DNA from 3 places in the Colwellia sp. M166 genome. Region 1 is predicted to be linked to each of the others. Evidence: predicted binding sites of a transcription regulator. Region 1 holds the regulator's gene; each other region holds the start of a gene.
What was found. Region 1 encodes sigma-54, which starts transcription at its own class of promoters, with help from an activator protein. Its sites were predicted from a motif close to GTTGGCACGNNNNTNGNNT; they were not measured.
Positions count from the first base shown of each region.

Region 2: FGD67_RS06145 (FimV/HubP family polar landmark protein) is a predicted target of sigma-54. The motif match lies at 4,180-4,198, and genes of this name have one in related genera.
Region 3: FGD67_RS11125 (hemerythrin domain-containing protein) is a predicted target of sigma-54. The motif match lies at 3,761-3,779, and genes of this name have one in related genera.

Region 1 covers NZ_CP040755.1:2,882,199-2,893,347, reverse strand. Annotated here, with positions in the region: gene murA (UDP-N-acetylglucosamine 1-carboxyvinyltransferase) at 1-632, opposite strand, end outside; gene FGD67_RS13165 (BolA family protein) at 660-917, opposite strand; gene FGD67_RS13160 (lipid asymmetry maintenance protein MlaB) at 942-1,238, opposite strand; gene FGD67_RS13155 (phospholipid-binding protein MlaC) at 1,308-1,949, opposite strand; gene mlaD (outer membrane lipid asymmetry maintenance protein MlaD) at 1,952-2,422, opposite strand; gene mlaE (lipid asymmetry maintenance ABC transporter permease subunit MlaE) at 2,468-3,244, opposite strand; gene mlaF (phospholipid ABC transporter ATP-binding protein MlaF) at 3,241-4,050, opposite strand; gene FGD67_RS13135 (calcium/sodium antiporter) at 4,498-5,478, shown strand; gene FGD67_RS13130 (KpsF/GutQ family sugar-phosphate isomerase) at 5,495-6,460, shown strand; gene kdsC (3-deoxy-manno-octulosonate-8-phosphatase KdsC) at 6,462-7,007, shown strand; gene lptC (LPS export ABC transporter periplasmic protein LptC) at 7,004-7,570, shown strand; gene lptA (lipopolysaccharide transport periplasmic protein LptA) at 7,536-8,081, shown strand; gene lptB (LPS export ABC transporter ATP-binding protein) at 8,082-8,813, shown strand; gene FGD67_RS13105 (RNA polymerase factor sigma-54) at 8,874-10,382, shown strand; gene hpf (ribosome hibernation promoting factor) at 10,419-10,706, shown strand; gene ptsN (PTS IIA-like nitrogen regulatory protein PtsN) at 10,736-11,149, shown strand, end outside.
Region 2 covers NZ_CP040755.1:1,362,675-1,373,823, reverse strand. Annotated here, with positions in the region: gene fabB (beta-ketoacyl-ACP synthase I) at 1-956, shown strand, start outside; gene FGD67_RS06160 (5-carboxymethyl-2-hydroxymuconate Delta-isomerase) at 1,433-1,783, shown strand; gene FGD67_RS06155 (4-phosphoerythronate dehydrogenase) at 1,818-2,945, shown strand; gene FGD67_RS06150 (aspartate-semialdehyde dehydrogenase) at 2,959-3,984, shown strand; gene FGD67_RS06145 (FimV/HubP family polar landmark protein) at 4,264-7,944, shown strand; gene truA (tRNA pseudouridine(38-40) synthase TruA) at 8,078-8,860, shown strand; gene accD (acetyl-CoA carboxylase, carboxyltransferase subunit beta) at 9,018-9,875, shown strand; gene folC (bifunctional tetrahydrofolate synthase/dihydrofolate synthase) at 9,886-11,149, shown strand, end outside.
Region 3 covers NZ_CP040755.1:2,442,514-2,453,662, forward strand. Annotated here, with positions in the region: gene FGD67_RS11110 (ATP-binding protein) at 1-1,135, shown strand, start outside; gene FGD67_RS11115 (response regulator) at 1,122-1,574, shown strand; gene FGD67_RS11120 (response regulator) at 1,609-3,585, shown strand; gene FGD67_RS11125 (hemerythrin domain-containing protein) at 3,817-4,245, shown strand; gene FGD67_RS11130 (phospholipase A) at 4,307-5,269, shown strand; gene FGD67_RS11135 (diacylglycerol kinase family protein) at 5,305-6,918, shown strand; gene FGD67_RS11140 (mechanosensitive ion channel family protein) at 7,036-8,013, shown strand; gene FGD67_RS11145 (entericidin A/B family lipoprotein) at 8,089-8,238, shown strand; gene FGD67_RS11150 (BON domain-containing protein) at 8,756-9,307, opposite strand; gene FGD67_RS11155 (DUF2254 domain-containing protein) at 9,483-10,808, opposite strand.

The DNA of each region.
Region 1 (11,149 bases):
CCCGCACCAGAAACTTTCGCTCCCATACTGTTTAAACAATTAGCTAAATCGACAATTTCTGGTTCACGTGCAGCATTTTCAATAACCGTAGTGCCATCAGCAAGTGCAGCAGCCATCATCAAGTTTTCAGTACCCGTTACACTAACGGTATCCATAAAGATAGTCGCACCTTTGAGACGGCCAGTATTACGCGCAATGATATAACCATTTTCAACTTCAATATCAGCGCCCATTAACTTCAGGCCATGAATGTGAAGGTTAACCGGACGTGCGCCAATGGCACAACCACCAGGCAAGGACACCTCAGCATGGCCAAAACGTGCCAGTAAAGGACCTAAAACTAAGATAGAAGCGCGCATGGTTTTTACTAATTCATACGATGCACGACAATGATCAATGCTACTTGCATCAATCATTAAACTGTCTTCACTAAGCCACTGACATTTAGCGCCAAATTGTGACAAAAGTTTAATCGTTGTTTCGATATCATTCAGTTTCGGGACATTAGCAAAGGTTACAGGAGTTTCTGACAGTAATGCAGCCATTAAAATTGGCAATGCAGCATTCTTTGCCCCTGAAATAGTAACTTCACCGCGTAGTGGTTGCCCACCAATAATTTTAAATGCGTCCAATAGTATATTCTTATCTGTCGGTGTTAATTAAAGAGGTAGGTTAAACATTTTTTCACGTTGCCAGTCAGCTGTTGTGAACGTTTTAATCGATACCGCGTGGATCACGCCTTCATTGATAACTTGTGCTAAAGGCGCATAAATTGTTTGTTGTTTTTTCACTCGGCTCAAAGCACCTAAAAAATCTGCCACAGCAATCACTTTGCATTGTGAACCATCAAATGCCACATGAATCTCATCTAATTCAACCGCATCGGTAATTAGTTTTTCAATATCTTTTACTTCCACTTTTTACTCCAAATAGCGTATATATTAGGTATCTTCTATTGGCAATAAAGTATCAACCGCACTTAGTTTTGCCAATTTTAATAAGTCATCAGGTAAATTCACTAAGCCAATATGGCAAGCTTTACTAGCCGCTAATTCAATTAATAATAGAATCCACGCTAAGCCAGCAGTATCAATTTGACTGACCTTTGCCAAGTCTAAAACCACTCGCCCATTATCAACTAATTTACGATACTCTTTATCAAATGCTCGCGTTATTGTAGCACGCGTTAAGGCACCACTAAAAATCGCTTTTTGATCTGCTTGTTGGACATCTATCATTTTAATCTATTAACAACCCTATAATACGCCATTGTATTGCTACATCGATAATAACTGACTGCTCTTATACTACTTAAAAACGATGTTTCGTGCACTTTTCTCTTTTAGCATTTCAGTGACGTGAGCTAAACCTTTTTGACGGATCAAGCTACTAAGCTCTGCTTGCTTACTATCAAGCAAACTAATTCCTTCTGCTACCATATCATAGGCTTTCCATTCACCGGTTTTTTTATGTTTGCGCACACGAAAAGAGATATTAATAGGGGCACGTCCTGGTTCTATCACACTGGTTTCGACAGAAACCACACGATCTTTCGAAAAATCTTTTGCCGGAGCAAACTCGACTTTTTGATTATTATACAAAGTAAAAACCTGTGCATAAGATGTGATTAAATATTCTCGAAATGCCGGGACAAATTCAGCACGATCGGCTTTATTGGTTTTTTTAAAGTTACTACCAATGACTTTATAAGCAGCATATTGATAATTGATGTAAGGCATCAACTCTTCACGGACAATATTCTTTAATAAATTAGGTTCGGCTTGTATCGCACTTTGTTCATTAGCAAAACGCTTGAAAGTGATATCAGCAACCGTTTTGATCATTTGATAAGGATCTTTTTTATCAACATCTGCTCCAGCATTAGCGCCAACAGCTATGGTTAATAGCGCTAAACAAAAAAAGACTTTTTTTATGACATTGCCCATCATAATTAATCACCACTCCCTTGACTAAACAAAAACTGACCAATTAATTCTTCTAGTATCAATGCGGGTTTTGTATCTTCAATAAAGTCACCTGGCTGTAAGGTGTCAACTGAAACATCAATAAAACCAGGTAACAAGCCGATGTATTGTTCACCTAATAAGCCAGCAGTTAAAATGGAAACTGAAGTGGCTTCTGAGAAGTTGTTATATTCCGCATAAATATCCAATGTAACCACTGGCGTATAGTCTTCACTGTCCAATGAAATGTCACTGACACGTCCAACAACAACACCACCGACTTTTATTGGCGAGCGCACTTTTAAGCCGCCAATGTTGTCAAACTTTGCATATAACTGGTAAGTATTACCATTGCCGGAGATGCCACTATCAGCTACTTTTAATGCCAACATTAATAATGCCGCAATACCAATAACCGCGAATAGCCCAACCAATAACTCTATTTTTTTCGACACCATGTCTTCCACCAAATTCAAAAATATCTAATTAAATAACCGCGCTCACTAATTTGTGAACATTAAAGCAGTTAAAACAAAATCTAAACCTAAAACTAATAGTGATGATTGCACTACCGTTGAGGTTGTTGCGCGACTTATGCCTTCAGAGGTTGGCTCACAAGAATACCCTTTATAAACCGCTATCCAAGTAACAACAAAAGCAAACACTAAACTTTTAATAATGCCATTTAAAATATCTTTCTCAAATGACACTTGCGCCTGCATAACAGACCAAAAGGTACCGCTATCAACACCAAGCCAGTCAACGCCAACAAGGTGTGCTCCTAGAATACCGACCGCAGAGAATATAGCCGCTAACAAGGGTAAACTAATAAAACCCGCCCAAAAGCGCGGAGCAACAACACGACGTAAAGGATCTACAGCCATCATTTCCAGACTCGACAGTTGCTCGGTTGCCTTCATTAAACCTATTTCCGCAGTCAATGCTGAGCCAGCTCGACCTGCAAATAGCAAAGCCGCCACCACAGGGCCCAATTCTCGCAATAATGACAACGCCACCATTGGCCCTAAACTTGCCTCTGCGCCATAGCCAACCAGTATAGTATAGCCTTGCAAAGCCAATACCATGCCGATAAACATACCTGACACTAAAATAATGACTAGTGACAACACGCCTACGGAGTAGAGTTGATTAAGCAGTAAAGGAAAGCCTTTACGTGGGCTCGGTATATGAAATAAGGCTGATGCTAGCATCAGTAAAGCACGGCCTAAGCCAGCGACCTGGCCAATGATGGTTCGACCAAAAATTTGCAATTGCTTCACTGCTTGATACCTCGAGCAATTAATTCTTCACGATAAGGCGCTGCTGGAAAATGAAATGGCACAGGACCATCGGCTTCGCCTTTAACAAACTGCTGTACTAGCGGTGACGTTTGTTGATAAATTTCTTCTGGCGTGCCCTGACCAATAATTTTTTGTTCTGCGATAATATATATATAATCGGCGATGCTCATCACTTCAGGTACATCATGAGAAACCACCACAGAGGTTAACCCTAATGCTTGTCCTAAGTCTTGAATCAAGCGCACAATCACTCCCATAGAAATAGGGTCTTGGCCAGCAAAGGGTTCATCATAGAGAATAAGTTCAGGATCTAAAGCAATGGCACGAGCGAGTGCAGCGCGTCGCGCCATACCGCCAGATAATTCACTCGGTCGTAAATCTCTTGCACCACGTAAGCCAACCGCTTCTAATTTCATTAACACCATTTTTTCAATGATGTCTTCTGATAGTTCCGTATGCTCACGAATCGGAAAGGCAATATTGTCGTACACACTCATATCGGTGAACAAAGCGCCACTTTGAAAGAGCATACTCATACGTTTACGTACTTCATATAGATTGCTACGTGACAATTGGGGAATATCATGACCGTCAAATAAGATTTGTCCAGACTCTGGTTTAATTTGGCCACCAATTAGCCGCAGTAAAGTGGTCTTACCAATACCACTAGGACCCATTATTGCCGTAATTTTACCTTTAGGAATCGACAAACTGATGCCATCATAGATAACACGTTCGTCACGCTTAAAGGTCATATTTTTGATATCAACTAAAATTTCGGACATATTGCTTGGGATAACATCACTGTTAATTATTGTCTTATGTCACCGAATTCTACCGCAGCGTAACATCTCAGTCATTAGAAATTAGCAAATATTTAGTAGTAAAAACGTAAGTAAAAGTATGTAAATGTAATTAAGTGTAATTAAGTGTAAGAAAGGCTTTATGAATATCTATTTCCGTCACTTAAGTTTGAACGTTCACAAAGTGCTAATACTTCAGATGAAAATTAAACCCTGACAAATTTATTTTTTAATGATTTTATTATCAATGCACGTGCCAATAATAGCAGAAAAAGTTTATAATGGCTTTTGCTCAACATAATGTTAGCAAAATAAATATAAATGGGCTGTCATCGGTTATCATCAATGGTTTACAATTCCTCTTTTTATTTCATCATTAGCAACGAGTAAAACGTGCTACTTATTACCTTAGCCAAACAGGAGCTTTGAATGTTCATCCAAATTTTGATCTTACTACTTTCACTAATTATCTTAGTGTGGAGTGCAGACAAATTTGTATTTGGTGCCTCATCATTAGCACGAAATCTTGGTATATCTCCCATGATCATTGGTTTAACTATTGTCGCAATGGGCTCTTCAGCCCCCGAAATGATGATCGCAGCAACCGCTTCTTTACAAGGTAACCCCGATACTGCTGTCGGTAATGCTATTGGTTCCAATATTACCAATATAGCGTTAGTGTTAGGTTTAACGGCCTTATTTCACCCTTTATCTGTTTCGTCTTCCACCATCAAACGTGAAATCCCGCTTATTTTAATTGTTACTGCTATCGCAACTTACATGTTGGCCAACAGCCACTTTAGCTTTAATGAAGGCTTGATACTGATCATCGGTTTTGTACTTTATATTGCTACCTTACTGTTCGTTACTTTAAAGCGGGCAAAACAAAACCCTATAGACGATAAAATGGTCTTAGAAGCCGAGCAAGAAGTGCCGGAGGCCGTCAGTACTCGACGTTCAGTCATTTGGTTAGTTTTCGGCATTATCTTTTTGCCATTAAGTGCAACATTTCTTGTCGACTCTTCAATTTTTATTGCCAAAGCTTTTGGTATTAGTGACTTGGTCATAGGTTTAACCGTCATTGCTGTTGGTACTAGTTTACCTGAACTAGCAGCCAGTATTATGAGTATTATTAAAAAAGAAGACGATCTGGCTTTGGGAAATATTATTGGCTCAAATATCTTTAATATTCTTGCCGTACTATCGCTAGCGGGCTTAATTTCACCTGGTAATATTGACCAAGCAGCGGCCTCTCGCGATGCTCCATATATGCTAGCAACAACTTTCTTACTCTTTCTGCTTTGTTTTAGTCGTAGCGGAAAATTTCGCATCACACGCGCGAAAGGTTTACTATTGTTAGCAGTATTTATCGGCTATCAAATTTTACTTTTCAGTCAACTTAAAACTTAATGATTGGTCTATAGCAATGAAAAACTTTAAGCAGTTAGCACAAAACGTCATTAAAATTGAGCAACAGGCTATTGCTGAATTAACACAATTTATTGATGACGACTTCGTTAAGGCTGGTGAATTAATGTTCAACTGCCAAGGCCGGGTCATCGTAATTGGTATGGGAAAATCTGGCCACATTGGCGGTAAAATTGCTGCAACACTGGCCAGTACAGGTACACCATCATTTTTTGTCCATCCTGGTGAAGCAAGCCATGGCGATCTTGGCATGATCACCATAGATGATGTGGTATTAACTATCTCTAATTCTGGCGAAACCGGCGAAGTATTAGCTATTATTCCCGTCATCAAGCGATTAGGGGCTAAGCTTATTGCCATGACCGGTAACCCTGATTCAACATTAGCACAGCTTGCCGACACGCATGTTTGCGTCAAAGTATCGCAAGAAGCTTGCCCTCTAGGGTTAGCACCAACCTCTAGCACCACAGCAACTTTAGTGATGGGAGATGCCCTTGCGGTTGCGCTATTAAATGCTCGTGGTTTTACCGCCGATGACTTTGCTTTATCTCACCCTGGTGGCAGTTTAGGGAAAAGATTATTATTGCGTTTAACGGATATTATGCATAAAGACGAGCGCCTACCAACCGTAGCAAAAAGCGCTAAAATAAAAGATGCTTTAGTTGAAATGTCTCTGAAAGGTTTAGGCATGACAGCTATTATTGATGACAATAGTCAGCTGATGGGGCTATTTACCGATGGTGATTTACGCCGTATTTTAGATGCAAAAATTGATATTCACCAAGACAGTATTACCAGTGTTATGACCAAGAATCCTTATGTTGCGAAGCAAGATATGCTGGCTGCTGAAGCACTAAAAATTATGGAAGACAAAAAAATTAATGGCTTGATTATTGTTAATGACAATAATCAACCGATTGGTGCGATGAATATGCATGACTTATTAAAATCTGGAGTGCTATAAATTGGATAGCCTGTACGGAAACGTTACACCCAGTGTTTGGCATAAAGCACAAAAGATTAAACTCTTTGTTTGCGATATTGATGGCGTTTTTTCAGATGGCCGTATTTATTTAGGTAATAATGGCGAAGAATTAAAAGCTTTCCATACTAAAGATGGCTATGGCATCAAAGCTTTAGGTGCTAGTGGTGTTGATGTTGCCGTGATCACCGGCAGAAAATCTAACATAGTACAGACCCGCATGAGTGCATTAAATGTTAAACACATAGTCCAAGGTGAAGAAAATAAACTCCCAGCATTAAAAGCCATGATGGCGGCATTAAAATTAACACCTGAGCAAGTCGCTTACATTGGTGATGATATGCCAGATTTTGACTGCCTTAACTATGTGGGTTTAAGTATTGCTGTTAATGACGCGCATCCTGCGATATTAAAACTCTGTCACTATATTACTTATACCCGAGGGGGTTTTGGTGCCGTACGAGAAACTTGTGATCTAATAATGCAAAGTCAAAACACCTTAGCGGCGGCTACAGGCGCGAGTATATGAGCCGAATTTATCTTGCGACAATAATCTTATTTATCATAGCCGTTTCGACTTATGGACTGCTTGAATGGTATAGCGTGCAAGAAGAAACAAGCAACATTCTCGACAGCACGAGTAACCCTGAATTTATTGCTGAGAATCTCAACAGTGACATTTATAAAGCATCGGGCGCATTAGCTTACAATGTTGAAGCACAACGAATGGAACATTATGCGCAATTAGAGGTCACACACTTTGAGTATCCACAATACACTTTATATCCAAAAAACAACAAACCCACTTGGCAAATTACCGCCAACGAAGGCACCTTGTATGGTAACAACCGAGTAAAATTAAAAAATCGCGTACGTTTAATCGCCACTGATGAAGAAAGTTTGATACAGGAAGTACACGGAAAAAATTTAGAAATGGACTTGAAAACTAATATTATCAGCTCAGAGCAAACTATCTTAATATTAGGTAAAGGATTTACTATGTATGGCTCAGGATTAATTGTAGACTTAAACACAACACAGATGACATTGACCGAACATGTACAAACCATTTATAAAAAAACTAACAACTAAATTAACTTTCTTAGCGGCGCTACTTTTATTAGTCCCTGCAGCAAGTGCTGAAAAGTTTGATGTTGAGCAAGAAATTAAAATTTCTTCTTCACGCCAAGCAGCCGATCTGAAGAACAAAATATTCAGTTATATTGATAATGTCATTATTTCTCAAGGCACGCTTAAAATACATGCTGAATTAGTTCAGGTCATCACTCAAGAAGAAAACGATAATAAAATTTATATTGCTAAAGGCTCACCAGCAACATTTGAGCAAACCCTGCAAGATGGTAGTCCAATCAACTTACAAGCCAACGAAATCCGTTATGAACCAGCGATGAATATTGTCGTCATTTCAGGTAATGCCTTATTACGTCAAGAAGGCAGCGAAGTGAGCGGTAATAAAATTACTTATAATTTTGACACTGAATATGTCAATGCTGAAAGCTTAGAAAATGCCAAGGTTGAGACGGTTTTACAACCTAAAAATAAAACTGAGCAACTAGAAAAATCAAAGGATAAACAAGAGTAGATGGCAACTTCAACATTATCCGCAACCGGTCTAGCAAAAGCCTATAAAGGCCGAAAAGTAGTTAAAAACGTCAGTATGAAGGTCTCTGCTGGACAAATTGTTGGCTTATTAGGACCGAACGGTGCTGGCAAAACGACCTCTTTTTATATGATTGTCGGTTTAGTCAACAATGATAGCGGCTCCATTGTTTTAAATGATGAAGACTTAACTTTATTACCGATGCACGAACGCGCACGTAAAGGTATCGGCTACTTACCTCAAGAAGCATCAATTTTTCGTAAGCTTTCGGTTTATGACAACATCATGGCCATTTTACAAACTCGCAAAACTCTCAATGATATCGAAAGAGAAGAGAAACTTGAACATCTGCTAGAAGAGTTCAACATTAGCCATATCAAAGATAACTTAGGCATGAGCTTATCGGGTGGTGAACGCCGACGCGTTGAAATAGCACGCGCTTTAGCAGCGGAACCAAAATTTATCTTACTTGATGAGCCCTTTGCAGGTGTTGACCCTATTTCAGTAGGTGATATAAAAAAAATTATCCTACACTTAAAAGAACGTGGTATTGGCATTTTGATCACCGACCACAATGTACGAGAAACACTCGATGTTTGTGAGCACGCCTATATTGTTAGTCATGGCGAACTTATTGCTGAAGGTGATGCTAATCAAATTCTTGCGAATCAGCATGTAAGAGATGTATACCTTGGTGAACAATTCACGCTATAGTGAGTAACAAACTACAACGGCACAATAATAATGTCTTTGAACAGGGAAAAGAAAACGTAAATGCGTCCTACTCTGCAACTCCGTATCGGACAACAGTTAACGATGACCCCGCAATTGCAGCAGGCGATCAAACTGTTGCAATTATCTACTCTGGATCTACAGCAAGAAATTCAAGAGGCACTTGAAAGTAATCCTTTGCTTGAAGTTGATGAAACTGCTGATAATAGCTCGGAAAGTACCCCTGACCATTTAGAGGAAGCCTTTTCTGCTGGTGTTAGTGAAGATACAGCAATGTCATCCTCAGATGGCAGTGAAGATTCAGCACCAACGATCGATGAAATTAGCTCCTCAGAAGGCCTAGCCAAAACCGATATTCCCGAAGAACTTAATAGTGATACTACTTGGGATGACAACTTTAGTGCTGGTGCAAGTAGTGGCGGTGTTGGACCGGCATCAGAAGATTATACCTACCAAGGTGAAACAAAAGATTCATTACAAGATCACCTAATTTGGCAAATGGAACTCACGCCCTTTAGCGATACCGATAAAACCATTGCTATTGCCATTATTGAAGCCATTGATGAAGCAGGTTACTTAACCGTTTCAGCAGAAGATATCTTAGAAAGTGTCGGCATTGAAGATGTTGAGCTTGACGAAGTTGAAGTAGTACTAAAGCGCATTAACATGTTTGACCCCGTAGGTGTTGCTGCTCGTTCAATTCCTGAATGCCTACTGATTCAACTTAATCAATTCGCTAAAGATACCCCTTGGTTAGCGGAAAGTAAGTTAGCCGTAACTGAATATATTGAATTACTCGGCAATCGAGATTACCGCCAGTTAATGCGAAAATTACGCTTAAAAGAAGATCAATTACGCGAAGTTATTCGCCTGATACAATCTTTAGATCCTCGCCCAGGCGATAGCGTGATAAAAAGCGAAGAACAATATGTCATTCCTGATGTCTCTGTTGAAAAGAAAAACGGCCGTTGGACGGTAGAGCTCAACCCTGATACTGCACCTAAGTTATCGGTAAATCAGCAATATGCGGCGATGTCTCGCACCATGAAATCATCCACTGATAGTCAGTTTATCCGCTCGAATTTACAAGAAGCTAAATGGTTTATCAAAAGCTTAGAGAGCAGAAACGATACGCTATTAAAAGTGTCAAACTGTATTGTGCAACGCCAGCAAGGATTTTTTGAACATGGTCCAGAAGCTATGCGTCCGATGGTATTAAACGATATTGCCGAAGCTGTTGATATGCATGAATCAACAATCTCACGGGTGACGACGCAAAAGTATATGCACACGCCTAGAGGGATTTTCGAGCTGAAATATTTCTTTTCAAGTCATGTTAGCACTGAAAATGGTGGTGAGTGTTCATCGACTGCAATTCGTGAATTAATCAAAAAACTTGTTGCTGCTGAAATACCTGCAAAACCTTTAAGTGATAGCAAAATGGCAGATATTTTAGCCGAGCAAGGTATCAAAGTCGCAAGGCGGACCATTGCTAAATATCGTGAATCGCTCTCTATACCGCCATCAAATCAACGTAAAAGCCTACTCTAGGCCAACTTACTCACCCGTAAAAGAGGACAGCAGCATATGCAAATTAATCTTACCGGACACCATGTCGACGTTACCGATTCATTACGTGATTATGTTAATGGCAAATTTGAAAAGCTAGAACGTCATTTTGATCACATCAACAATGTACATGTCGTATTAACAGTCGAGAAGCTCAATCAAATTGCCGAATCCACTGTCCATTTAAGTGGCACTGAGGTCCATGCTAAAGCAGAAAACAATGATATGTATGCATCAATTGATGCTTTAATTGATAAGCTAGATCGCCAAATCTTGAAGTACAAAGGCAAGATTAACAAGCATTAGCGTAGCACCACATTAGGTCTTATAAGTTTATGAAGTTGCAAGATATCTTAACTCCGGACTGCACTATTTGTGCAGTACCGGCTGCAAGTAAAAAACGTATTTTAGAATATTTAAGTAGTCTTGCTGCTGAAAAATTGGCAAATCACGACACTTTTCAACTATTAGAGAGCTTAGTTAAACGTGAACGAATGGGCTCAACAGGTATAGGTAATGGCATTGCTATACCTCATGGCCGCTTAAGTGATGCCACACAGCCAATTGCTGTGGTTATCACCATAGAAGAAGCGATTAATTTTGATGCTATTGATCATCGTCCCGTAGATATTTTTATTGCCTTGTTTGTACCTGAAGAAGAATGCCAAAATCATCTGTGCACCCTTCAAAGTATTGCGACAATTTTTCGTAACAAACAGTTTTGCAAACAGGTACGTCAATGTAAAACT
Region 2 (11,149 bases), 1.5 Mb from region 1:
AACTTGCCCCTGAACAAGTGTCGAACTTCCGTACCGGTATTGTTGCTGGCTCTGGCGGTGCTTCTTCAGAAAACGTAGTTAATTCAGCAGATACCCTGCGTGAGAAAGGCGTTAAACGTGTCGGTCCCTATGCGGTACCTAAAACCATGTCGAGCACGATTTCGGCATGTTTAGCAACACCATTTAAAATTTTAGGCGTTAACTATTCTATTAGTTCTGCTTGTGCGACCAGTGCCCATTGTATTGGTCATGCGGCTGAATTGATTCAGTTAGGCAAACAAGACGTGGTATTTGCCGGCGGTGGTGAAGAAGTTCATTGGTCACTTGCTATGATGTTTGATGGCATGGGCGCGTTGTCGTCTAAATACAATGATACACCAGAGCAAGCCTCACGTACTTACGATGCAGACCGAGATGGTTTTGTTATTTCTGGTGGCGGCGGCATGGTGGTTGTTGAAGAGCTTGAACACGCATTAGCACGTGGCGCACATATTTATGCTGAAATTGTTGGTTACGGTGCAACGTCAGATGGTTACGATATGGTGGCTCCAAGTGGTGAAGGCGCTATTCGTTGTATGCAACAAGCTATGCAAGGTGTTGACGCGAAAGTAGATTACTTAAATACCCATGGTACTTCAACGCCAGTTGGCGATGTTAAAGAATTGGGAGCTATTCAAGCGGTATTTGGTGATAGCTCACCTGCTATCAGTGCCACAAAAGCGATGACAGGCCATGCTTTAGGCGCGGCTGGTGTGCATGAAGCTATTTTCTCATTATTGATGATGGAAAATAACTTTGTTGCGCCTTCGATTAATATCAATACCTTAGATGAAAAAGCTGAAGGTTTAGATATTGTCACTGAAAAGCGTGATATGGAGCTTAACTTAGTAATGTCAAACAGCTTTGGTTTTGGCGGTACGAATGCTACTTTGGTGATGCAAAAATATAAAGCTTAATGCATTGCATGATTAATTTTTGCTATGAATAAGTCACTAAGTGATTAAATTTGTTCTACTCAAAAGCCGCTAACTAGCGGCTTTTTATATTCAGGACGAATAGTATGACGTGTTCACATGGCCATCCTTAGCTTCACGGCATTAATACTTCCGTGTATGTTGATGTGAGAAAGCGTCGATATTCAGGCCTTTCCTAGCCATTCATGGCTTCAAGGCATCCGTGCCTGTCGCCTTTTTTAGCGCTCTCGGCAAATGTCGCTGATATTACTTTAATGCTGTTCATTTCGAAAAAACAGTATGACGACATTAATGTATCCATAGATGGTGGATGAAAATATGCCATTATTTAAACTCATAGGCATCTATGGCTAAAGTATTAGATAAACGAGCTAAATAACCCAGTAAGCGATATTCTTTTTATCGCTGAACTTAGTTACAATGCCCATCTTGTCTGTTATTGATTATGTATGCTCATCATGCCTCATTGTATTATTGAATATTCTGCAAAAATTACCGAAACCTTGCCGGTTGAACAATTAACACACGCTGTTTATAAAGGTGCCAATCAAAGCGAACTATTTAGCGCTAGCGATATTAAAGTGCGTGCATGCGCTTATGATGACTTTTATTTACCCGGAGCAGAACAAGTGTTCGTTCATGTAAATTTAAAAATATTATCAGGACGTGATTTGTCGCAACGAAAAAGTTTGACTACAAGTGTTAGCAATCAACTTGAGCGTTTAGGCATTGAGAACGCAGTTATTACGGTTGAAGTGACGACTATTGAAAAAGAAAGTTATGTTAAGAAAATCACCTTGAGTGCGTAATAGATTTTCTTAGAGCTAATTCGGGAAACTTCAAATGAATATTTTTTATGACGAAAATATGCCGTTTGCGGCAGAGTTCTTTGCTGATTTAGGCGTATTGACGGCATTTTCTGGCCGTAACTTATCAGCAGTAGATGTAAGTGCTGCCGATGTGTTGCTGGTGCGTTCAATTACCCAAGTAAATGAAATATTGTTACAGAAAAATAAAAGCTTAAACTTTGTTGGCACCGCTACCATAGGTGTTGATCATATAGATCAAGATTACTTAACTTCCCGAGCGATTAATTTTCATGCTGCTCCGGGTTGTAATGCTGTTTCTGTTGCCGAGTACGTACTCAGTGCCATGGTGGTGTTAGCCGAACGATACCTACTAACACTATCTGAATTAACGGTAGGTATCGTTGGTGCGGGTAATACCGGCTCTCGATTAAGCGAAAAATTAAGTGCTTTAAATATTAAACATGTCTTGTGTGATCCTTTGTTAGCAGAAAAATCAACAGATAAGCGAGATTTTGTTGCACTTGAACAGGCTTTAAACTGCGATGTGGTGTCGTTACATGTGCCGTTAACACGTGAAGGTAAACATGCGACCTACCATTTGTTAGATGCTGCACGTTTAAAGCTATTGCGCGACAAACAAATATTGATTAATGCTTGCCGTGGTGAGGTTATCGACAATTCGGCTTTATTGGCCTTGAAACAAAAGGGCCATGCTTTAAAGCTTGTGCTTGATGTTTGGGAGAATGAACCTAATATTCTGACTGACTTGATAGCTTATTGTGAAATCAGCACGGCACATATTGCTGGTTATAGCTTAGAAGGAAAAGCTCGTGGCACTGAAATACTCTATCGGGCATTATGTCAACAGCTCGATATTATGCCAAATAAACAGCTTACTGACTTTTTACCGGTACCAGCTATTAGCAAGGTTGAAATTAAACATAAATTTGATGAAATACTGCTAAACCAGTTGGTAAAAATGGTATACGATGTCAGACGAGACGATGCAATTTTTCGTCAACAAATTAGTATTCAAGGATTTGACCATATTCGTAAAACTTACCCGACTCGCCGGGAGTTTTCTGCGATAACCGTCGACTTGGATCACGCGTTGAGCTCAGATGTGCCACATCAGCTTGGCTTCAATAAAAAAACTGGATAAAAGAGAGAGGATCATGGCACAGAAATTTGATGTTTGCGTACTAGGTGCAACAGGTTTAGTAGGTAAAACAATTATTGAAATATTAGAACAACGTGATTTTCCGATAAATAAACTCTACCCGCTAGCAAGCGCTCGTTCAGCTGGTGAATTTATTGAGTTTAATGGTGAAAGCATTGAAGTTTTAGATGCTGATAACTTTGACTGGAGCCAAGCGCAAATTGGTTTCTTTTCAGCAGGTGGTGCTACGTCAGCAAAGTATGCACCAATAGCCGGTGATGCCGGTTGTATTGTTATTGATAATACCTCAGAATTTCGCTATGACGCGGATATACCATTAGTGGTCCCCGAAGTTAATCCGCAAGCACTTGCGGAGTATCGTAACCGTAATATTATTGCTAACCCGAATTGTTCGACCATTCAAATGATGGTGGCATTAAAACCGATTTATGATGCTGTTGGTATCTCAAGAGTGAATGTAAGCACTTATCAATCGGTTTCTGGTGGTGGTAAAGCGGCAATGGATGAATTAGCAAAACAAACTGCTGATTTATTATGTGGCAAGCCTGTTGAGTCAAAAAACTTTTCTCGTCAAATCGCTTTTAATGTTATTCCACAAATTGATGTATTTCTTGAAAATGGTTACACCAAAGAAGAAATGAAAATGGTATGGGAAACGCAGAAAATACTCGGTGATGATACTGTGCTTGTCAACCCAACCGCGGTACGAGTGCCGGTATTTTTCGGTCATGGTGAATCATTACATATTGAAACTAAGTCTCCTATTTCAGCTGAAGAAGTTAAAGAACTATTGAGTAATTCACCGGGCTTAGTGGTTTGCCATAATGACGAAGACTTCCCAACACAAATTAGCGATGCTAGTGGTAAAGATGAAACCTTTGTTGGTCGAATTCGCGAAGATATTAGCCACAATAGTGGTATTAATATGTGGATCGTTGCAGATAATGTTCGCAAGGGTGCTGCAACTAATAGTGTGCAAATTGCAGAGTTATTAATCAAAGATCATCTTTCTGAGTATTAATCACTGTTAAACCACCGATTTATTAAAGAAAAATGAAAACCCGTCGTTATAATAAGCGACGGGTTTTTTGTTTTGTTTTATGGTTAATTTAGCTTATATTAAATTAACCATATGCTAAATATCGTCACGGTAATTTGATAACATAGTGAAAAGCTAGTAAGTATTTAACCAAGCTCATAAAAGTAATTATTAATAATTGGAATAATCTTTGCTTTACAATCTCCTGACTTGGCCCCGTCAATGTATTGGCGAATCATTATTATAAATAGGAAGTTTTTAATGCAACAATTTTTACGCCTGTGCCTATGGCAGGTACTTATTATTAGCATTAGCTGTTTTAGTATGCCTATTTCTGCTGAAGATGGCGGTATACGTATCCGTGGTCCAAAATCAACTGATGCCTTTCCTTATGACCGTTATGGTCCCATTACTGGCAATGATACCTTATGGAATATCGCGTTAAAAGTACGCCCTGATCCTCGCTTATCAGTTTATCAAGTCATGCAAGCATTATTTGAAAACAACCCGGACTCTTTTAAAGACAGCAACTTGAATCATATGATCAACGGCCAGTATTTAAAGATCCCGTCAATAGAAGTAATGCGAGCAATCAGTACTGCCAATGCGCAGCAAAAATCACGTAGCGATGATAAAGCATGGCAAAAGAAAGTGGTCAAAGTTGTCGCTAAAAAAGTGAGACCACCAGAAGAAGCATCGGTTAATAAAAAAGATTTAGATGCAGCAAAATCAGAAATCAACGTTCAATTAAAAGCCATTGATAACACCCAACAACAACGTCTAGCGACGATTCAAAATGATGTTTTAGATTCTATCGATGGCTTACAAAGTTTATTAAAAGAAAATGAAGCATTACGCCAGCGCTTAGGCAGTTTTAATGAACAGCTTGATGTTATGCAAAGTGAAGTCGCAAAGAGCAAAGAAATTAAAATCCAGATGGACAGCATGATCGCGCTGCAACAGGAATTATTAGCAAAAGCAGAAGCTAGAGAGCAGGCATTATTACTAGAAAAACAAAAAGCAGAACTCGAAGACAGCAGTTTTATGTCGAGTACTTGGTTTGTTGCGTTAATGGCCACCTTACCTGCATTATTGCTACTGTCTTTAATTGCTATTTTATTACGACGCAGATCAAACAAAGACAATGATGTAAGTGTTGTGGCAGCTAAAAAAGAAAAGGTTACTGAATCTGAACCTGAAGCTAAAGTAGCGGCAACAGCAGAGCAAGATAGTGTAGATAATGAATTATTGTTAGAAGATGAGGTCTCTTTAGATAGTGAACTCTCGCTTGATGACGAGCTATCGATAGATTTATCTGAAGTAGATGATGAGCATGATGATTTATTTTCTGATGACTTAGGTTCACTCGATGATGAGTTACTCGATGATGACGTAATTCAACTTGACGATGAGCTTGCTGATTTGGATGATCTTGAGGACATTTCTTTAGATGATGATTTGGAAACACTCTCGTTAGATGAAGATATTGTTGAGAGTGATGCTTTAGAGGGCGGCCAATTAGATCAAAGTGATTTAGACTCTTTGTTTGCCGGTTTAGAGGATGAAACCAGTACCAACGATGACACGATTGATATACTTGACAGTGATCTTGTTGAACAAGGCGATTTAGACGGCCTGTTGTCTGAAAATGAATTAGTAACAAGTGAAAATACAGATCTACTTAACAAACCTGAAGATATTGATGCCCTGTTAAATGCCGCAGATGAAGCAAATAATGATGTTTCAGATCCCGATGATATTGATGCACTGCTAGATGCAGTAGTCGCAGAAAATAACGATGTTTCAGACCCTGATGACATCGATGCCCTGTTAGATGCTGCAGTTGAAGAAAATCACGATGTTTCAGACCCTGATGATATTGATGCCCTGTTAGATGCCGCAGCTGAAGAAAATAACAATGTTTCAGACCCTGATGATATTGATGCTCTGTTAGATGCCGCAGTTGAAGAAAATAACAATGTTTCAGACCCCGATGATATTGATGCGCTATTAGCATCGATAAATACTGAAAATGATACGCCAGAGCCAGAAACAACGTCAGCCAAAGACCCTGATCCCGAAGCTAATGTTGATGTTTCAGACCCCGATGATATTGATGCGCTGTTAGCATCGATAAATGCTGAAAATGATACGCCAGAGCCAGAAGCAACGTCAGCCAAAGACCCTGATGCCGAAGCTAATGTTGATGTTTCAGACCCCGATGATATTGATGCGCTGTTAGCATCGATAAATGCTGAAAATGATACGCCAGAGCCAGAAACAACGTCAGCTAAAGACCCTGATGTCGAAGCTAATGTTGATGTTTCAGACCCCGATGATATTGATGCGCTGTTAGATTCAATAAATGGTGCAGATGATGCAGCAGAGCCAGAAACAACGTCAGCCAAAGACCCTGATGCCGAAGCTAATGTTGATGTTTCAGACCCGGATGATATTGATGCGCTGTTAGCATCGATAAATGCTGAAAATGATACGCCAGAGCCAGAAACAACGTCAGCTAAAGACCCTGATGCCGAAGCTAATGTTGATGTCTCAGACCCCGATGATATTGATGCGCTGTTAGATTCAATAAATGGTGCAGATGATGCAGCAGAGCCAGAAACAACGTCAGCCAAAGACCCTGATGCCGAAGCTAATGTTGATGTTTCAGACCCGGATGATATTGATGCGCTGTTAGCATCGATAAATGCTGAAAATGATACGCCAGAGCCAGAAACAACGTCAGCTAAAGACCCTGATGCCGAAGCTAATGTTGATGTCTCAGACCCCGATGATATTGATGCGCTGTTAGATTCAATAAATGCTGAAGATGATGCACCAGAGCCAGAAGCAACGTCAGCCAAAGGTGCTGCAGTGGAAGATATTAGTGAGACAGATAGTGAAAGCCGCGATGATGAAAGCACTGAGGATGAAAATACCCAGCTTATTAATAATTTTAGTGATGAATATGTAAAGTCGTTTATTGATGCCGACTTTAGTGAACTTTTAAATGAATTTGTTGATGAGGCTGAAACTAGTGCTGCAGCAGATAGCATTGGTGAAGTGGACGAAAATGAAGGGATTTCAGACGATTTTGATATTGATGCATTAATTGATGAAGTTAATGATACTCCCCAAGTTGATGATGAAGCAGAGCTAGATATTGGCGATGACTTACTCAGTACCGAAATCACAGATGATGAATTATTAAGTGAAGATGATGAAAGCGAATCATTAGAAAATAAAACTGCTGATATTGATGATGAAACGTTACAAGCCCTATCGGGTGATTTTGATGAATCAACTTTATCGCAGCTATTAAATGACGAAAAAGAAGTGGATTCTACGGTAGAGCTGTCACCAGACTTTACCGACAGTAATGTCTTAGCTGACTTATTAGCTGAAGACAGTTATGTAGCTCAACAAGCTAAAGGAAATAAAGAAGAAGTAGATGGTATCAAAGAGCTTGATAACTTAGATTTTGATGATTTATTGGCGAATATTGAAGAAGAAACCAGTACCTCTAGTAACGATGAATTTGAATTTAACGAAAACTTTGAGATAGGTGATGATTTCGATAGCGATATTGTCGATGATATTAAGTTAGATGGCAGTGACTTAACTAACGAGAATGATGAAAGAGATTTTATTTCTGTCGATTCTTTATTATCGGATAGTTTATTAGATGGCAAGCCCACTGAACCTTATGAGAAAATGAATATTGACGTTGGGCTTGGTGAATTCCCAGAGTTTTCAGGTAATATTAGCGAAGATGATATTGACGATGATGACAATGGTATTGCAGCTAAGCTGGATTTAGCGAAGGTCTATCTTGAAATCGGTGATAACGAGAATGCCGAAGTTATTCTCCTTGATGTTGTTAAACAAGGCGATGCGCAGCAACAATTTGATGCTCAACAATTATTAGATAATATAAAGTAGTTCACTTTAAGCTTTATTAAAAAAGGCGGCAAATTGCCGCCTTTTTAATGCATTTTTATTATTATTTAATAGTCGCTTGGTAAAAAAGCTTAAAATAATGGATAATGCCATCACCTTAGCAGTGGAGGATAAAATGCGTTACGCTTTAGGCATAGAATACGACGGTAGTAATTACTATGGTTGGCAAAGACAAAAGAACGTTATCAGTGTGCAAGAGTCACTAGAAAAGGCGTTATCTAAAATAGCCAATGAGCCAATTGAGGTGGTATGCGCAGGTCGAACAGATACCGGTGTTAATGCGACTAATCAGGTTGTTCATTTTGAAACAGATAAAGTGCGAAAAGATGTGGCATGGACGTTAGGAGTTAATACTAATTTACCGAAAGACATTGCGGTATCATGGGTGAAAGAGGTCAATGAAGACTTTCATGCGCGCTTTAGCGCAACCGCTAGGCGTTATCGTTATATTATTAATAACAGTCGTTTACGCTCGGCTATTTTAAGTTCAGGTATCAGCTTTTGCCATTACCCGCTTAATGAAAATTTAATGCACCAAGCTGCACAATATTTAGTTGGCCGTCATGACTTTACCTCGTTTAGAACCGTGCATTGTCAATCGCATTCCCCGATACGTACGTTATATCATTGTAATGTTTCTCGCCAAGGTGAGTTTGTTATTATTGATGTCAAAGGTAATGCGTTTTTACATCATATGGTAAGAAATATTGCCGGTAGTTTGATGAAGGTTGGTCACGAACTAAAACCAGTGAGTTGGATTGATGAAGTACTAGAGGCAAAAAATCGTTGTGTTGCGGGTATAACAGCGCCGTCAGCTGGATTGTACTTTGTTGATGTTGATTACCCTGAAGAGTTTGCTATTCCAAAGCGTAGCCCAGGACCATTGTTTCTACTATAATCAGTGATAACAAAGAAAACAGACCAGTTTTTCCTATAATTGTATAGGTGTTCTATGGTCTAATTCAAAGTTATATATGTGAATAGTAAAATTTTATATTTAATGGTTGTATTTTGAACAATTATTGAATTTCTCGTGCATAGGCAAAAAATATATTATGAGCTGGATTGAAAAAATTCTCCCGAAAGCAAAGTCGACACAAAAAAGAAATATTCCGGAAGGTGTTTGGAGTAAGTGTACTAGCTGTAACGCGGTTCTATATAAAATTGAGTTAGACCGACAAATGTCGGTTTGTCCAAAGTGTGATCATCATATGCGAATTTCTGCGCGTAAACGTATTGATGGTTTTCTTGATCAAGGCGAGCGTGTCGAGTTAGGTGAAGAGTTTGAAGCACAAGACATTCTTAAGTTTAAAGACTCTAAACGTTATAAAGATCGTATTTCTGCAGCACAAAAAAGTACCGGTGAGAAGGATGCTTTAGTCGTTATGAGAGGTGAACTTCATGGGCAACCGATCGTCGTTGCAGCATTTGAGTTTGCTTTTTTAGGTGGCTCTATGGCTTCGGTTGTTGGTGCTCGTTTTGTTAAAGGCGTTGAATATTGCTTAGAACATAATATACCGTTTGTATGCTTTTCAGCCAGTGGTGGTGCACGCATGCAAGAAGCGCTATTTTCATTAATGCAAATGGCAAAAACCAGTGCCGCGTTAGCAAAAATGAGTGAAAAAGGCCTACCATACGTCTCAGTATTAACTGATCCAACTATGGGTGGCGTTTCGGCCAGTTTAGCAATGTTAGGTGATATTAATGTTGCTGAGCCTAAAGCTTTGATTGGTTTTGCTGGCCCACGTGTTATCGAACAAACCGTGCGTGAAAAGTTACCTGAAGGTTTTCAGCGCAGTGAGTTCTTGAAAGAAAAAGGCGCGATAGACTTAATTGTTGATCGTCGTGAAATGCGTAGCACTTTAGCGCGTATGCTTGCAAAGTTTATGGGACAAGATAGCCCAGCACCATAACGGTAAACTCATGTCAAAAATGATTAAAGGCCATTCATTTAAGAGCAATCTTACTGAATGGCTTTCTTATTTAGAAAGTATTCACTCAGTCGAAATTGATCTTGGCTTAGCACGTATCAATACTGTAGCAAAAAAACTCAATATTGATTTTACGCACTCAACAGTGATAACCGTGGCCGGCACCAACGGTAAAGGTACAACCTGTGCATTTTTAGAAAATGCTTTTTTAGCCCAGAGCCTAACCTGTTCGGTTTATTCTTCACCTCATATTGAGCGCTTTAATGAGCGTTTGCGGATTAACCGTTGTGAGGTTGATGATAATGCCTTAGTTAGTGCCTTTGAAACCATAGAAAGCGCCCGTGGTGATATTACGTTAACGTATTATGAATACACAACGTTAGCGGCCTTGCTTGTGTTAATGGCTGAACAACCTGATGTTATTATTCTAGAGGTTGGTTTGGGTGGACGCTTAGATGCAACCAATATTATTGACGCTGATATTGCGGTAATTACCACTATTGACTTAGATCATCAGGCATTTTTAGGTGATACGCGAGAGGCTATTGGCTTTGAGAAAGCAGGCATTATGCGAAGTAATACGCCTGTGGTTATTGGCGATGTAACGCCGCCTAAATCATTAGCAGTTCACGCTGATAATATTGCCGCTAAGGCATTTTTTCGTGAGCAAAGTTTTACAACTAAGTTGGCTGATGACAACGCTAGTTGGTCTTGGTCTAGTGATAAAAATAATTTCTCGGCGCTAAGTACTTGCCACATTCCACAAGATAATGTCGTAACGGCTATTATGGTGCTAGAGCTTTTGGCGGATAAACTCAGCTTATTGCTCACTAGCCAGTTTTTAAATCAGATTATCGCCGAAACTAAAGTAGCCGGAAGAATGGAGAGGTTCACGCTTGACGGTGATATTATTTTAGATGTTGGTCATAACCCACAAGCGGCACGATACTTAGCGAAAAAGTTGCGTGAGCTAAACTATCCTAAAGTGCATGCAGTGTTAGGGATGCTTGTTGATAAAGACATTAGCAATACCGTGTCAGCGCTTTTAGCTGAAGTTGATCATTGGTACTTAGGCACACTCGATGTGGCTAGAGGTTGTAAAGCAGAAAACATCGCTAAGCAGATGTTAATAAACCCGAGTAAGATGAATTGTTTTGACAATGTCTCTCAGGCATTTAAAATGGCTAAACATAATGCAAAAGCAACTGATCTTGTTCTGGTTTTCGGATCCTTTTACACCGTTGCTGAAATAAGGC
Region 3 (11,149 bases), 440 kb from region 1:
AATCCTACTTGTTGAACAAAAAATAAATGAATTAACAAAAACCGTTGAATTAGCCTTAGCTGAGAAAGAAAAAAGCGCGCTAAAACAAGTAATGACGGGTAGAGGCCGAGATCTATACAAAGAGCTAAGAGCTGAACTTGAGCAAATAAAAACGTTGGAAATAAACTACAGAAACTCATTGTTTACCGTACTTTCCGCGGTTGAACGTGAAGCTAAAGCGACTTTTATTATTTCCGGCATAACCAGTGCATTATTACTATTAGGTTTGGCATTTTTTGCTAAATTAAATGCCCGAAGTGAAGCTAAACATCGCTTACAGCTTGAACAGCAAAATGAGATGTTAGCTGAAAAAGTTGCTATGCGCACTAAAGAGCTGACCCTGTATTCAGATGAGCTATCACGCAGTAACCGAGAATTAGAAGACTTTGCTTTTGTCGCGTCACACGACTTACAAGAACCGCTACGAAAAATTCGTGCTTTCGGTGATAGATTACGCAGCAATTACGGCCAATTACTCGATAAAACTGGCGCCGATTACATCAACAGAATGGGGAACGCAGCAGAGAGAATGTCAAATTTAATCAATGATTTGCTAGAGTTCTCTCGTATTTCAACCCGCGGAAAACCTTTTATAGCGGTTTCATTACAGCCAGTTATTGAAAGTATTATTGAAGATCTTGAGATCAGCATCAAAGAGAGTAATGCAAGCATAGTGTTAGGTGCATTACCTATCATCAATGCCGATCCAAGCCAAATGCATCACCTTTTTATCAACTTAATTTCTAACGCGATTAAGTTTCGTCAGCCCGATATTAAACCTGTGGTCGAAATACAATACTGCCAAGCAGAAGTCGCGATGGAGCAATGGCATATTATTACCGTGAAAGATAACGGTATTGGTTTTGAACAAGAATTTGCTGACAAAATTTTTGTGCCCTTTCAGCGATTACATGCTAGAGCTGAATACAAGGGTACCGGCATTGGTTTAGCCATTTGTCGACGAATAGTAGAACGACATGGCGGAAAAATTTCAGCCCGCAGTGAACTAGGTCATGGCACATTATTCAGGATAGAAATCCCTGTTGATAACGCTTTAATTAACATAATCGGAGATAATTTAAATGCACAACAGTAACGCCAAACCTATCACTATTTTAATGGCTGATGATGACGAAGATGATCGCATACTGACGCAAGATGCCTTAAAAGAAAGTCGAGTACGAAACTCACTATTTTGCGTTGAAGACGGCGTAGAATTGCTTGAATATCTGCGCAGACAAGGTAAGTACAGTGATAAAAAAGATTCGCCAAGACCTGGCTTGATATTACTTGATCTTAATATGCCAAGAAAAGATGGCCGAGAAGCATTAAAAGAAATTAAAGCCGATCCAGAACTAAAAAACATACCGGTGGTTATTCTCACCACCTCAGTACAAGAAGAAGATAAAATTAAAGGCTACAATTTAGGTGCCGCTTCTTATATTGCTAAACCAGTAAATTTTGAAGGTCTGGTTGAGCTAATGAAAGTACTAGGTCGATATTGGATAGAGTTTGTTGAACTACCCAATGAATAAATTACCTAATAAATAACACTAAGATATGAAGCATATGGCAGATAAAATCGCTCGAGTACTCCTCGTTGAAGATGACGAAGATGATTATATTCTTACCAGCGACTACCTCAGACAACTAGACTCACACCAGTTTGAGATTGATTGGGTAACCAACCCAACAAAAGCACTTGAGCAACTGAGTTTAGGTAAGCATGATATTTGCCTGCTCGATTATCAATTGGGTGCTTATAATGGCTTAACGGTATTAGAAAAAGCCTCAAAAAGTGGCTGCTCTATCCCTATTATTATGCTGACCGGACAATCTGACGATGCTTTAGATCAGTCTGCACTCGCGGCCGGAGCGGTTGACTACCTTGTTAAAGGCGAAATTACCACCTCACGATTTGCCCGTGCAATCAGATACGCCTTAGCACGACAAGAAATTGAAAATGAACGCGTTGAGCGCATTAACGCTGAAACTCGCAACCAATCAAAAGATCGCTTTCTCGCACATTTAAGCCATGAACTCCGCACACCATTAACATCAATACTCGGTTATACCGAAATATTACTAAATGATAATAAAGCACCAAACGCAAAGTCTGAGCTCAATATCATTTTAAATAATGGTCGACACTTACTCGGACTGCTAAACAATGTGCTTGATTTATCTAAAATTGCCGTCGGAAAACTTGAATATAATGTTGGTAAAATAAAACTAGACAGTTTCATTGCTGATATTTTTTCTTTAATGAAAGTGCACGCCGCTGAAAAAGCACTTGAGCTGGTCTTGCATACAAAAACACCACTGCCGCTATGCATTCAAGCTGATTCGGTACGGCTACGGCAAGTGTTAATTAATTTGATTCACAACAGCATTAAGTTTACCGAGCAAGGTAAAGTTGTACCCAATATCGGCATAACAATAGTCAATAATAAAGAAATGCTCAGTTTTACCGTTTCAGACACCGGCCAAGGCATCCCAAAAAATATGCTAGAAACTATCTTTAAACCATTTGAACAAGTTGAAGATATTATTTCTAGAAAAGAGCAAGGAGCCGGTTTGGGGTTATCAATTTGCTCTGAGTTAGTGGCACACATGGGTGGCACCATTCAAGTGACATCAGAAATTAACAGCGGTAGTCATTTTACCTTTAGCATTGACCCCGGCGATATTACCGCGCAACCGCGCACCACACTTGCTTTTGACCAACAGCATTCATCAAGCACAGCATTAACACTCCCTCAGTTACAGGGACGGGTATTAGTGGTTGATGATATGGATGATATTCGCTTACTTATCGGCCATAACTGCCAATCATTTGGCTTAGCGGTAAGTTATGCCGCTAATGGCTTACAAGCGCTTGAACAGTTTAAATTAGCAGGTGCTCGTGGAACACCATTCGACCTTATGCTGATGGATATTCATATGCCTAAATTAGACGGCAAACGGGCGATAAAGGCGTTAAGAAAATTAGGCTTTAATAAGCCGATCATCGCTATTACTGCTGCAACAATGAAAGGTGTAAAGCAAGAACTCATAGACATTGGCTTTAACTTGATAGTGCCTAAACCTATTGACAAGGCTGAGCTATATCGTGGCTTAGCAAGTTACCTTAAGCTTGATAATCAAAGCACTTGCAGCAGCGCTAATGCTATGTTTAATAACAACGCAACCGTACTACAACAACGTATTATTGTCGTTGAAGACGATAATGATGCTGCTGATATTACCGTACTGCTACTTGAGTCGCTAGGCGCCAAAGCGGTAAAAGCCACCAGCGCACAGCAATGCCAAGCCCTACTTAACACTGAAGAAAATTGGAGCAAAATATTACTTGATTTACACTTACCTGACGCCAACGGGCTAGATTTAGCACGTACTATCCAGCATGCTTATCCTGCTATAGAGCTCATACTCGTTAGTGGCGCAACTGTACCTGAACAAGCCTTAAAACAAGCCGGAATTACTCAAGCGATATTAAAACCAGTTAATCGTGAGATTTTGCAAAACCTACTAGCTCAACTTTAGCTCTCCGCTTACAGCTATATGGCGCTTTGTGCACCATAAAAAAATTACTCTACACCGTGTAATTTTTGCCAACTCATCAAAAAAATCATTACTGTTTACACACACAAAAACAAGAATAAAACAAATAAACTAAAATAAACTAAAATAAAACAATCACATACCAACAGAACGATTATTTGGTACATATCTCGCTTAACTATAATCAGTTAATCAATAAATAGAGGTACCAACATGGATATTTTTGCCGCTCTGCGTAGCGATCATGAAAAACAACGCTTATTGATGAAAATGCTGGTGGAAACCACAGGTGATTCTGCGAGTCGTCGAGATTTTTTTATCGATTTAAAGCAGCAATTAACTCAACATTCACTTGCCGAAGAACGCTATTTTTATGCGCCATTAATGCAACTCGATAGCACTATCGAATTAGCTCGACATGCTATTGCTGAACATCACGAAATAGATGAGTTTCTTGCCCAATTAGAACAAACAGATATGGACTCTCCTGCTTGGCTTAAAATCATGAAGTCCTTACAGCATAAGGTTCTGCATCATTTAGCTGAAGAAGAAAGAGAGTTTTTCCAACAAGCAGGCAAAAACCTTAGCGCAACGGAAAAAACTGACTTGGCCGTACAATATCAAGCTGAGATGAGCCATTAAACCACACGCTCGAATACCGCTGGTCGCTGTAATTTAGCAGCGACCCATTAATAGGATAATTATGATCAAATCAGTAGTATTTTTCTCTAATAATTTTTCTAATAAATTAACGTTTAAAAAAATTTTAACTTGCCAAAAAACATTATTCACCGCAACCGCTATTTTTCTTGTTAGTTTCAATGTTATCGCACAACAAAAACACATTGAAACAAGCACGGTATCAATATTTGATGAGCGTGCAGAGTCGGTTAATCAAGCCGTAGCTAATCCCTTTGCTTTATCACAACATCGACTAAACTATATATTGCCATTCACCTATGTCAGTAGCCCTAACACGCTTAGTGCTAGTGGTTTAAATACTGAAAATGTTGATCATATGGAAGCCAAATATCAAATCAGTGTAAAGCTACCTATTTATCAAGAATACTTAAGTAGCTCTGGGCTTTACATGGGGTTTACCGCCGTGTCTTATTGGCAAGTTTATAACAGTGAGGCCTCAAAACCGTTTAGAGAAACAAACTATGAACCTGAATTGTTTTATGCTTGGAGAAATCAACTTTCTTTCGCGGGATTTAAGTTTAACCAAATTCGCTTAGGGTTAAGTCATCAGTCAAATGGCCAAAGTGGTTTGCGTTCTCGCAGTTGGAATCGAGTATTTGCTTCTGCCATGTTCAGTGACGATGACTCGTTTTATCACATTAAAGCTTGGTACCGCATTAAGGAAGATAAAAAAAATAATCCCTTTGACTCCAACGGTGATGACAACCCTGATATCACCACATTTATGGGTCATACCGAGTTTGGTTACGGCACTAAGTTAGGCAAAGTTAATATTATGGCGTTAGTTAGAAATAACCTTAAAACTAGCGAGAACAAAGGTAGTGTAGAACTTAATTTGTCTTACCCAATCAATACAAGATACGATTTTTTATTGCAATACTTTAATGGTTACGGCGATTCACTAGTGGACTATAACCGTCACCAAGAGCGAGTAGGTGTTGGTATTCAGCTTAAATTTATCTAGTAACTTATTCAACAATAACAAATTGGAGCAGCTTTATGTTCATTGTAAAATATTACATTGTCGGTGCAATCCTTGCCTTTATCTCTCTATTGCTCAGTACTGAGTTATATTTCAAGGTGATTTGGGCATGGATCGGGCTGTCATTAACGCTAGTCAGTCTAGCCTATGTTTTTGATTTACCGTGGATTTTCAGAAAGAAAATCAATGGCAGTATTCCTTTTTATATTCGTTGGCTTTTTATTCCGTTTCTACTGGGGTCACAGCTATATAACTTTTATGCGAGGAAATATGACAAAGTGCCTGCCATCCAAAAAATTGATCAGCAATTATTCCTAGCATGTCGACTGTTTCCTTCAGACATTCCTACTTTGCAAAAAGCAGGAGTGACTGCAATATTGGATGTGACCGCAGAGTTTGATGGCCTTGATTGGACAGCAGAAAATGAGCAATTAGATTACTTAAACTTGCCGGTATTAGATCATAAAAGCCCTAAGGCGGAAGAGCTGATAAAAGCAATTTATTGGCTTGAAAATCATATTTCTAATACCCGTGGCGTAGTTATTCATTGTGCATTAGGCCGTGGTAGATCAGTATTAGTGATGGCGGCTTATTTATTGAGTAAAAATCAATCTTGGTCAGTCGAGCAAGCATTAGCGAAAATTCAAGGCATACGCGCCACCGCAAACTTAAACAAAGTACAGTTAAATGCCTTAAAACGTTTCCATCAAGAGGGCTTATTTAAACTGCAAGCACCATTATGGATAATTGCTAATCCAGTGTCTGGTGGCGGTAAATGGCCCGAAAATAAAGCTGAAGTTATTGAGCGTTTATCGCCTTATTTCTTGCTGCATATTCTAGAAACTACCAAACAAATTTCAGCAGCGACATTAACACAGCAAGCAATTAACGATGGCGCTAAAACTATTATCGCCTGTGGTGGTGACGGTACTGTAACCGAAGTAGCTGGAGAGTTAGTTAGCACTGACATAACGATGGCCATATTACCTATGGGCACAGCCAATGCACTTGCTCATGTATTGTTAGGCTTTAGCACCAAATTAATTCCCGTCGGTGTCGCTTGTGATGTCATTGTTGCCGGACAAGTTAAAAAAATTGATAGTGCAAAATGCAACGATGCACTGATGTTGTTACTAGTGGGTTTAGGGTTTGAACATAAGATGATAGCCAGCGCTAATCGAGAAGCAAAAGATGTCAGTGGCCAACTTGCCTATCTGCAAGCCTTGTGGCAAGCCGTTAGCAGAAATAAAATGTTAACGCTACAAGTTAGCATTGATGACTTACCCTCAAAAACGATTGAAACGGCGAGTCTCGTCATCGCTAATGCCGCACCTTTTACCACCATATTAGCACAAGGAGGCGGTGAGCCCGGTATTGATGACGGTTTACTTGACATCACCTGGATACCTCCTCAACAAGATATGACAAATAACGTATTGAGCTTAGCTGAATTAGCGCTTTCAGGTTTATCTGAGCAAGTTAACCCTTTACAGAGTGAGCATATAAGCGCAAAGAAAATTGCGATAACTGCCGACCATGAAATTGAATATGTTATTGACGGTGAAGTGTTTCATGCCGACGACTTACATATTGAGATTATACCTAAATCATTAAGTATTCTTGCCAGCTAACCATAGTGCTTGGCAACTTAACAACTTTACTATCAATAATTTGCAAGCAGTTTAATGGCAATATCTAGGAGCCATAAAATTGACTAAAAAGCCAATAACCAGAAAGTAAGGACAAAAATGGAACTGATTGAACTAGAAAAATTTTGGCAACTTATTAACGAAAAACTGCAACTCTGGTTAGAAACTGGCGTTAAACATTTGCCTAATATCGTCGTAGCCATTTTGATCGCGATTGTATTTGCTATCATCGCTAGAATTGTTGGTCAGGTAACTCAAAATGTATTACGAAAAACTTTAGATTCTCGACAAATAGCAGACTTATTATCGTCAATAATCAAAGTATGTGTATTACTGACAGGCATGTTTGTCGCATTAGATTTTATTGGCTTAAAAGGTACCGTAACCTCGCTACTGGCTGGTGCCGGTATTATCGGCTTAGCAATCGGCTTTGCCTTCCAAGATATGACCGAAAACCTCATTGCCGGTATTGCGATGGGCATCAGAAAACCCTTTCAAATCGGCGATATTATTGAAGCAGAAAAAGTCTTTGGTACGGTAAAAACCATTAATTTACGTAATACCCTCGTTGAAACTTTTTTTGGACAACTCAAAATAATTCCCAATAAAATTCTGTTTAGAAATATCCTGACAAACTACACAACTAATGGCATTAGGCGTATCGAAATACCAGTCGGCATTTCTTATGCAGATGATCCTGAAGTGGCAGCCAAGGTTATTGTAGAGGCATTAAATGACTGTGATTTTATTATCAAAAAAGAAGAAACTGCCGTATATGGCGAAAGCTTTGGTGACAGCAGTGTCAACTTATTGGTTTGGTTATGGATAGATTACCCAGGTGAAACCGGATTTATGCAAGCTAGGCACACCGCGCTAGCAACAATAAAAACCGCACTAGAACAAGCAAATATATTAATACCCTTTCCAATTAGAACTCTCGACTTTGGCGCTAAAGGTGGAGAGAAACTTAATACCATGTGGCAGAAAAAAGCCAATATTGAAAGACAAAAAAAAGGCACGGAGGATACTGAATCAAACACTCCGGACGAAAAAAATGTCGAAGGCAAAAAAGCCTAGTTACGCCATACTGATACTGAAAAAAAACGAATATTATTCGTGATAGTTAAGCTCATAAACCAAGAGGAACAAAAAATGAAATATAAAACATACTATAGCAAGATAAAATCAGTACTAACTGTATTATTACTGAGTAGTGCCTTAGGTGCTTGCGCCACAATAGAAGGCGCAGGAAAAGATATAGAAAGTGCGGGAGAAGTCATTCAAGACGCCGCTGAGGGATAATAATTAGTGAGCGAAAACCTTTGAGCGCCAGACAAAACTGGCGCTAGCTTACTGTTATAAGCAAGCTAATATTTAATCTGACATCAAAGCAGCTGTGACTAAGCTTAGCTGTCATCAAACTGAATAACCGTTTGAGTGGGTGTCTGCTATTTATTGTGCTATTTAAATTAATTAGATCACAGACAAAAATGGCATTCAAGCTTAAAAAGCAACTTATCCAATATGAAAAAGACTCGAAAACATCTTTTTGGGAGATATTTACAGCAACAACTTCACGTTATCGGCACATATTGACAGGTTGAAATATGTGAGACACGAACATTTTTTGTCCGTTTAAACAACGTATAGCACACTACATATCACTACTAATTATTATGAGCTTTATTTTCGCTACAATAAAAAAGCTCCTCTAGAAGAAGAGGAGCTTAATCACTGGCTATTATTAGCAAGGTCAGCGCTGATCTGGCTCAAATTAACTTATTGAGCGATTTTTCATTCCGCGTTGGGATTAATATAATTAACTCGGTAATATTTTCAGTTCATTAACCACTTTAGTGACGTCTGTTGCACCTTTAGCGATAGCGCCAGCCAAGTCTTTAGCTTCTTTAGATTTAACAGTACCAGTGAGCGTTACTATCCCGCGGTCAACTTCTACTTCAATGTCTGTGCCACGGACCTCAGATTCAAAAAGTAAGCGCGTTTTTACTACTGTTTCGACTTTGGTATCTTTCAGCGTCTGCATTATATCTTTGTCTGAAATAGTGTCGTTATTCAACACAGTCAGTTTATTTTCAACGCTTTCAACGCCTTCTAAGTTTGCAATTAATTCTGCCGCAAGCGCTTTATCAACATCACTTTCAACTTTACCAGTGAGTGTCACTTTGCCATTTTTAACATCGGTATTGATATCAAACGAATCAAGGTTACCATTCAGTAATAGCGTTGTTTCTGCTTTACCATCAATCCATGCGTCTTTAGCACTATCCTTCCATGTGTTATCAGCTAAAGCTGATACCGAGACACTACTTAATGCTGCTACTACGAATAAAGAACAAATTGAATGCTTCATATTAATCTCCTTGTAATTAGGTCACATTACTTAATGCGATAATAATGCCAAAATCTATAGTATTGATTAATAACAATAAAAATAAAAATAGCATAGTCTTTGTTTTTCAACTTAGTGATAATTACAAAGTATTATGTAAAATTTTCACAGTGCTTTGCCAGCACATTTTGTACAGCTAGCGTAAATTATTTTTAGCCTGTGGGAGGGATATTTTTTCGATTCTAAGTAATAGTTCACCTCGGTCATGAGCACTCAAAGACTGTTTTGCTTGTTGCTGCTTAATCATCTCTGTTTGAGTTAAAACGAAGCTACGCTGCTCATCTGACTTTACTTGCGTTGCCAGTACTTGCAAAGAGTCCAGCATTTTTATGGTAACCGCAAGGTTGCTTTCACATTGTTGCCTGATTTGATCAAAAGCCGCTTTCGCAATATCAGTAAACGTTAGCTCTTTACAGACTAAACGAAGGACGCCATTGGCTAGAATATTTTTCTGAGGAAAAGTTTTATCTGTTAAACCACAAAGTACTGCAGACAGTTTGTCTATGCAGGTAATCGCGGTATATGGATCATTAATGCCTGGAGATAAGGCTCTTAATGCAATTTCTACCAGTTGATGTACAGCAAACTCAGGGTCCTGAACTGGCGTTCTACACGAGCCATAAATTGTATGCGCTATAATATTTTCGCTGATATCCAGATCTGTTTTATTGCTGCTATGAACAGTGGCAATTATTGTTTTTTCCACAATAAAGTCACCTGCTGAAAAGTGCAGTTGTATAACACAATGTGACTGTGACGCCAAATCAATTAAGCTATCTTTATCAATGAGTTGCAGGTAACCACTAAATGGAGCTATCACCTCAAACTTAGCCAAATGACATTTTTTTTGCTCAAGTGAAACTTTTGAATTAACAACATTTTCATTTGTCGCACTGGGAAAAAGCTTTGCTATATTCTGCTGTAATTCACAATAAACATCATCAATCACTACATCAGCCTGAATTGACATTGCAACATGGTGAATAAAGTAAACTAATATACAGACACTAAAACAGGTCATCACAATAGCAACCGCTATGGTTATACCAGGCTCAAAAGCATAGGGAGCCTTAAAACTGAGCGCACAAAATATTACGATACAAAATAAAAAAGTAGCAATAAAGGTACCTAGTACTATCTGGGTACCTTTATCCATCATAAAATTTCGCATTAAACGCGGGCCAAATTGTGAAGAAGCCAGCGTTAAAACCACAATAGTAATGGAAAAGGCAATACTGGTTACTGTGATCATTGCCGCAGCGATTGTACCTAACAACGAGCGCACAGCATTGACATCTGTTGCATACAAGAAGCTGATAGCACCTTTATTCGCTTGGCTATGCGTAGTATCGATGTAGAGTGTTATAGCAGCCAATAAAAAAGAAAGTATAATCATTAAACTTGGTACAAACCAAAAACTGGACTGCGTTTTTTCAATGAGTGGAGCGAGTTTGTTATTCATTGCCGATCCCTTGCTTTAGATATAAAAAAGTCATTGCGCCACAATCACCAGCATCACTAATCAAATTTTAGCTACAATGTTGTAATACATTTTAGGAATCATTTAAATTCACTATTAGGCATATATAGTGTAGCTGTTAGCTGAATATTTGATAACACCATATTAACAATGAATAGGCCGTAGACGATATTATACCAAGTCTATTAAATTTGTTCCCACTCAGAGCTTATCGGCACATTGCTATTTTCTAGGCAATAAAAAAGGCCTATTCAGGCCTTTTGAAACTTAGTTGCTGCCGATTAACAATCTTTATCTTCAGCGTTAACTTTCTCTTTTGCTTT